3 regions of the Blastococcus sp. KM273129 genome follow, and region 1 is predicted to be linked to each of the others. Evidence: riboswitches for the same ligand, from Rfam matches in the RefSeq annotation. Region 1 holds a riboswitch; each other region holds the start of a gene.
What was found. Region 1 has a riboswitch for cyclic di-AMP ahead of E9565_RS13515 (M23 family metallopeptidase). Riboswitches for the same ligand answer to the same signal wherever they lie in the genome.
Positions count from the first base shown of each region.

Region 2: linked by a shared signal. The riboswitch ahead of E9565_RS10140 (M23 family metallopeptidase) and the one ahead of E9565_RS13515 (M23 family metallopeptidase) in region 1 are both predicted to bind cyclic di-AMP.
Region 3: linked by a shared signal. The riboswitch ahead of E9565_RS04460 (LysM domain-containing protein) and the one ahead of E9565_RS13515 (M23 family metallopeptidase) in region 1 are both predicted to bind cyclic di-AMP.

Region 1 covers NZ_SSXB01000045.1:19,980-22,168, reverse strand. The annotation lists gene E9565_RS13520 (DUF305 domain-containing protein) at 1-279, shown strand, start outside; cyclic di-AMP (ydaO/yuaA leader) riboswitch at 614-767, shown strand; gene E9565_RS13515 (M23 family metallopeptidase) at 999-2,057, shown strand.
Region 2 covers NZ_SSXB01000027.1:33,287-35,475, reverse strand. The annotation lists gene E9565_RS10150 (response regulator transcription factor) at 1-399, shown strand, start outside; tRNA gene E9565_RS10145 (tRNA-Ile) at 452-525, opposite strand; cyclic di-AMP (ydaO/yuaA leader) riboswitch at 694-825, shown strand; gene E9565_RS10140 (M23 family metallopeptidase) at 850-2,064, shown strand; gene E9565_RS10135 (TVP38/TMEM64 family protein) at 2,100-2,189, shown strand, end outside.
Region 3 covers NZ_SSXB01000009.1:72,454-74,642, forward strand. The annotation lists gene E9565_RS04455 (hypothetical protein) at 1-172, opposite strand, end outside; gene E9565_RS04460 (LysM domain-containing protein) at 341-1,291, opposite strand; cyclic di-AMP (ydaO/yuaA leader) riboswitch at 1,299-1,434, opposite strand; RNA gene rnpB (RNase P RNA component class A) at 1,650-2,051, opposite strand; gene E9565_RS04470 (hypothetical protein) at 2,085-2,189, shown strand, end outside.

The DNA of each region.
Region 1 (2,189 bases):
GGCCACGACGCGGCCATGGGGGCCGGCGGCCCGATGCCAGGCATGGCCACCGAAGAGGAGTTGACGGAGCTGCGGGATTCGTCGGGCACGGCATTCGACCGACGCTTCCTGCAGTTGTTGATTCGTCATCACCAGGGTGGTCTGGAGATGGCGGAGTCGGCTGCGGATCGCGCCGAGGAGCAGGCGGTGCGCAGTCTCGCGGGCACGATCGCCAAGACGCAGGCTGCCGAGACCGTCACGATGACGAAGATGCTGAGCGCCCGCGAAGGCGAGCCCTGACCCGAACCCTGAGGCGGGGCCAGGCTCTGCACTCCCTGGTGGGATCGGCGGAGAGCACTTCCTCGGATCGATCTTGGACGATCAGGAGCCTGCTGAAGATGGGTCCTTCCGGCCGCAGCCCCTTCCTATCCTCGGCCTCGCGACAGGCGTCCTGCTGGGCCCTCCTGTTTCGCCGAACCTCGCGCTGCCTGCAGATCGCCCCGCTCGGTCGTGGGCCGACGGTGCCTTTGCTGGTCACCCCGGCCGCCGTTACCTGACCGTGACAAACTATTCGCTGTCGTAGTAGCGTCTCGCCCGGTCCGACCGAGCCCACGCCCCTCGACCGAGGGGCCTCGGCCGGATCCCGCCGAACTGTCGTCGATGACCGTCACGACGGACCGGGGACCCACCATTCCCTCGGGGTGAATCCTGCGCACTGCCCGGTGCCAGGTAGGGCGCCTTCCCGCCCGAACCCGTCAGCTAACTCGGTAGGCGGCGCGAAGGAAACGGAGCTCGTCGCGTTGGCGACCCTGCATGCACAACCTGTCCGCGACGACCTCTCGCCACGTGAGCGACCTGAACCCCTCCGCCGGCGACGCCCTCTTGGCAGGACCATCGCGGGCTCCACGCTGGCTGCCCTGACTAGCGTCGCAATCAGCATTTCGATGACTCCAGCCGTCGCGGCACCGGGTGACGAGGCTGCAGCCGCACGGTCCGACCGTGACGCAGCGGCAGCTGAGGTGCGACGTCTCGAACAGCTGGTCGCCGAGTCGGAGGACGAGCTCTCGCGCTTCACCGTCGAGGCCGAGGCCGCAGCGGACACCTCTCGGCAGGCACAGGAGGAACTCGCCGCCGCACAGGCCGCAGCGTCCGCCGCGGAGGCAGAACTCCAGACCGCCACAGCCGCGGTGGACCAGGCGCGGGCCGGAGTCGCCCGTCTGGGCCGGGAGACCTACATGCGAAGTGATGCCCTGGAGACTGCGGCGGCCTTGCTGGACTCGGCCGGCCCGGCGGAGTTCCTGCAGCGAGCGTCCACCCTCGAGATGCTGACCGACGATCGCGCGGCCGAGCTCACCGAGTTCCGTGCGCTGGAGCGGGAGAAGGCCGAGGCTGGACGTGCTGCACAGACGGCCCTTTCAGAGCGCGACCAGGCGGCGGCCGGAGCGGCTGAGCTCGAGGCCGCCGCGCAGGCGCGGCTGGTTGAAGCCAAGGACGCCTACGACAGCGTCACCTCCGAGCGAGCTGCACTGCAGGGCCGGCTGCAGCAGGCCGAGATCGCACTGCTCGAACTCGAGGGCGCCGCTGACGGACGAGCCGCGTGGGCGGACCGGATCAACACGGAGAACGCGCAGAGAGACGCACAGGCTGCCGCTACAGCGGCGGCGGCTGCCAGTGGTCGCGCAGTGGCTCCCACCACCGGTCGCGTGACCTCCTGCTACGGCTCTCGCTGGGGAACCATGCACTACGGGGTCGACATCGCCGCGCCCATCGGCACGCCGATCTATGCGCCCGAGGCGGGGCGGGTCCTCCAGGCCGGTCCGGCCAGCGGCTTCGGGCTAGCCGTATACGTCCAGCATCCCGACGGCTCGATCACTGTCTACGGGCACATCAACGACTACTTCGTCCAGGCCGGCCAACAGGTTTCGATCGGCCAGCAGATCGCCGAGGTCGGCAACACCGGCCAGTCAACTGGCCCTCACCTGCACTTCGAGGTGCGTACCGGTGGGCTCAACGCCAACCGAGGCAACCCGATCCCCTGGTTGGCGGCGCGCGGGGTCTCTCTCGGCGGAGGATGCTGAGCGATCGGCAATCTCGTCACGGTAGGCATCTCAGGGGCGGAGGGGGCTCATGGGCATACCCGTCCATGAGCCCCCGCTTCTGTGCGGCCGGATCTTTCGCCGGTCCGCTGGCAGCAGCCCCGGGTTGCCTGG
Region 2 (2,189 bases), on a different contig from region 1:
GACGACCACCCCTTCGTGCGGGACGCGCTCACTGACCTGCTGCAGGCAGCCGGTGGCATCTCCGTCGTGGGGCAGTGCGCGGACGGGAGCGAGGTCGCCGATGCCGTCCGGCAGCTGCACCCCGACGTGCTGCTGCTGGACCTGCAGATGCCGGTCGTGGACGGCCTGACCGCGGCGAGCGTGGTCCGCACCTCGCACCCGGAGGTGCGCATCGTGTTCCTCACCGGGGGCCTCAGCTCGGCCAGCGTGCGGCGGGCGCGGGCGATCGACGCGGCCGGCTACCTGCTCAAGGACGACGACCCGGCCGACCTCCCCGGCCACGTCCGGGCGGTCGCCGCCGGCGGCGCGGCGTGGCACCCCCGCGCCGCCGCTCTCCTCCACGACGCGGGACGCGCATGATCTCCGGCACACCCCGGCACACCCCGGCCGGTGGCCGGCGCCGGTCGCGCGGTGGGGCGGGTGGGGCTCGAACCCACGACCCAGGGATTATGAGTCCCATGCTCTGACCAGCTGAGCTACCGCCCCGGACGTACCAGCCTGCCAGACGGGACCCCACCAGCAGCGTCGCGACCCGGTACCCGAGTGGTGGACCGAGAAGGTTCGTTACCACCCTGTGACATCTGCAGGTTTGGCTTGTACCGTCTCTCGCGGCCCACCCGATGCCGCCCCCGACCCGGGGGCTCGGGCGGGCCCCGCCGAACTCCGCGGTCTGACCGCCGCGGGGACCGGGGACCCACGTTCTCTGGGGTGAATCCCGCCTGCGCCTCCACGGGCAGGCAGGTAGGGCACGTTCCGGCCCGAACCCGTCAGCTGACCTGGTAGGCGGACCGAGGAACGGAGACCGTCGCCTTGGCGACCACGCACCACCTGACGGGCGTCCTGCGGCGCCCACGCCGGGCAGCCGGCCGGGCGGCCATCGCCCTCACCGCACTGCTGTCGCTGTCCCTGCTCGGCGCGCCGGCCTCGTCGGCGGCCCCCAGCGCGGCCCAGAGCGAGCACGACCGCGTCGCCGCCGAGGTCCAGGGCCTGGAGCAGCGCGTCCGCGAGGCCGAGGAGCGGCTGCAGCAGATGACGCTGCGGGCCGAGGAGGCCAGCGGTGCCGTCCTCGCCACGCAGGCCGAGCTGGACCGCGCCCGGGAGCACGCCGACGCGATCGCCGCCGAGCTCGCCGCCGTCCGGGAGGCCGTCGGGCGCACCCAGGAGGACGTCGCCACCCTGGGCCGGGAGGCCTACATGGGCAGCGACGAGGCGTTCACCGAGCTCGAGATGGTGCTGCACGCCGAGGGGCCGGGGGAGCTGCTGCAGCAGGCGGCGACGCTGGACCTGCTCGGCGAGGACCGCGCCCGGGTGCTCGAGGAGCTGCGGGTCGCCGAGGCGCGCGAGGCGCGGCTTGACCGGGAGGCCAAGGCCGCCGTCGCCGAGCGCGACGCCGCGGCGGGCAAGGCGCGCGAAGCCCAGGCGGAGGCCGACCGCCTCCTCGGTGAGGCGCAGGCCGAGTTCGACGCCCTCACGGCGGAGAAGGCGGGGCTCGACCAGCAGCTCCGCGACGCCGAGATCCGGCTGCTCGAGGTGAAGGGCGCCGAGGACGCCGCCCGCGCGTACGACGAGGCGCAGGCCGCCGAGCGCGCCGTCATGACGGTGGCCGCCGCCCCGGGTGGCAGCGGCGCCGCGCTCACCCAGGGCCGGGTCACCTCCTGCTACGGCGCGCGCTGGGGCACCATGCACCTCGGCGTCGACATCGCCGCGCCGATCGGCACCCCGATCTACACGCCGGAGCCGGGCGTGGTGCTCCAGGCGGGGCCGGCCAGCGGCTTCGGGCTCGCCGTCGCGATCCAGCACCCCGACGGGGTCATCACCGTCTACGGCCACGTCAACCAGTTCTTCGTGTCGCCGGGCCAGGTGGTCAGCGGCGGGCAGCAGATCGCCGAGGTCGGCAACCGCGGCCAGTCGACCGGGCCGCACCTGCACTTCGAGACCCACCGGGGTGGCCTCTACGCCGACCGGGCCAACCCGGTCCCGTGGCTGGCGCAGCGCGGCATCTCCCTGGGCGGCAGCTGCAGCTGACCCGTCCGGCGCGCGCCCTGGGGCAGGATCAGGGCGTGCGGACGGCGGATCGGACAGGGCTGCGGGCAGCGGCGCTCGGCGCCCTGCTGCTCGGTGGCGGGGCGGCGGCGCTGACGTCGGACCTG
Region 3 (2,189 bases), on a different contig from region 1:
CGTCTGGGGTGACGGCGAGGATCTCGGCGACCTCACCGCTCACCTCGAAGGTGGCCAGCTCGGCGAAGGCGGGTGCGGGGGGCGGCACCGCACCGGCCGGGGCGGCGGTGGCGGCGAGCAGCAGGGCGGCGGCCGGGAACGACGGGGCGAGAAGCCGGGCGCGGGATGGCACGGGGGTGCTCCTGGGGTCGAAGGACAGGTGGGGCCGACCCTGACCAGCGAAGACGACGCCCCGGCATCCGGCGGGCGGACCGCGGGTGACCGGCGTGCGACCAGCTCCAACGCACGTGCGCCCCCTGCCCGGCAGCCGGGCAGGGGGCGCACGAGGTGCCAGCGCTGGTTACGGCAGGAAGGTCACGTGCGGGTGGTCCATGTGATTGGCCGTGGGCGAGCCGCGGTCCTCCATGCCCTGCCAGGCCCACCCGGTCCACGTGCCGGCGATCCGCTGCTCCCAGATCACGTATTCCACGCCGAGCCGGGCCGCGTTGTCGATCACGTACTGGGCGACGGCGTCCCCCTTGGCGGAGTCGCTGTAGACCATGAAATCGGCCGCGAGGCCCGCGGTGGGGCTGTGGCCGGGACGGGTGAGCACCGTCCCGACGCCGTGCACCTCCGCGATCTCCTGGACGTCCGGGCGGACGTGCGCGTCCCACTGGTCGTAGGCCGCGGAGGTGGCCGCCGGAGCCGGGGCGGGCGCCGGAGCCGGGGCGGGCGCCGGAGCCGGAGCGGGCGCCGGAGCCGGAGCGGGCGCCGGGGCCGGGGCGGGCCGCTCGTCCCGGCTGGCCCGCTCGGGAACGACCCCGCCGCCGGTCAGGGCGAGCACCTGGCCGACGCGCAGGACGTTCGCGTCCGGACCGATGACGCCGAGGTTGAGGGCGTGCAGGTCCTGCCAGGTGGTGCCGTGCCGGGCGGCGATCTTGCCCAGCGTGTCGCCGGCGACCACCGTGTAGGAGGCTGCGGCGGGCGCGGGCGCCGCCGGCGCCGGTGCCGCACCGGAGCCGCCGATGGTGAGCACCTGCCCGACACGGAGCAGGTTGGGGTCGGCGCCGATGGTGTCGCGGTTGACGTCGTAGATGCTCTGCCACGTGGTGCCGTGGCCGGCCGCGAGCTTGCTGAGGGTGTCGCCGGGGTTGACCGCGTGCTGGCCGGTGTGCGCGGCCGCGGGGCTGATGGCCCCCATGGTGAGGGCCGATGCGGCGGCGAGGACGACGGCCGGGTAGGCCACGGCGGTCGTGGTGCGGTTGCGGGAGGGGCGCCGGTGACGCCCCACGGTGCGGGTGCTCTTGGGCATGGAGTGGTGAGCCTCTCGCCGCCTGCGGAGTTAGCTGTCGGGTTCGGGCGAGAGCTGCCCGGCCGCGCGAGGCGCGGCTTCACCCCGAGATCCCGGAGGACCACGAACGGTGGGTCCCCCGCCCTGCCCGTCGTGTTCGCTGCCGGGCGGCCGTGGGCAGGTTCGGCGGGCGGCCATCCGGGTCCGCCGGTCAGCGGACGATCGAAACGGTAGGCAGGGCCGTCGGCGAGCCAGAAGCTCGGATCGGGCCTTTTCGCGGACCCTCCGCGCAAAGGCACTCGGTGTCACCAGCCGTGCGCGCAGCGCCTCCGCTTCACCCGTTCGGGTGATGCCCCCGGACGCCGGCGCGCGAGGGCGACGGACGAGTCGGCCTGTACGCCGGGTTCTGTCCACGGGTGCCTCACGGCCTCCCGATGGGCGGTCATCCATCTAGGCCTGCCGTTGCCGGCAGGCTCCAGCGGTCTACCCGCAGGCTCGGGCGGGCCGCCCTCGAACGCCTGCGCGGAGCGGCGGCGGACCGCCGCTCCTTCTTGACCTAGCTCCGGGTGGGGTTTACCGAGCCACGCCGGTCACCCGGCGTGCTGGTGGTCTCTTACACCACCGTTTCACCCTTACCGGCGCGAACGCCGGCGGTCTGTTTTCTGTGGCACTGTCCCGCGGGTCACCCCGGGTCGCCGTTAACGACCACCCTGCCCTGTGGAGCCCGGACGTTCCTCGGCGACGGAGTCTCCCCCGCCGACGCGACCGCCCGGCCGACTCGTCCGTCGTGCCAGGAAGTGTAGGCGTCCGGCACATGGACCCCCTCGCCATCGGGTACCGGACGTCGATCAATGCACCACACCCGAGGGAGGAGGACGACGTGGGACTGATCTCGGGACTCGTGAAGGCCAACCTGCTC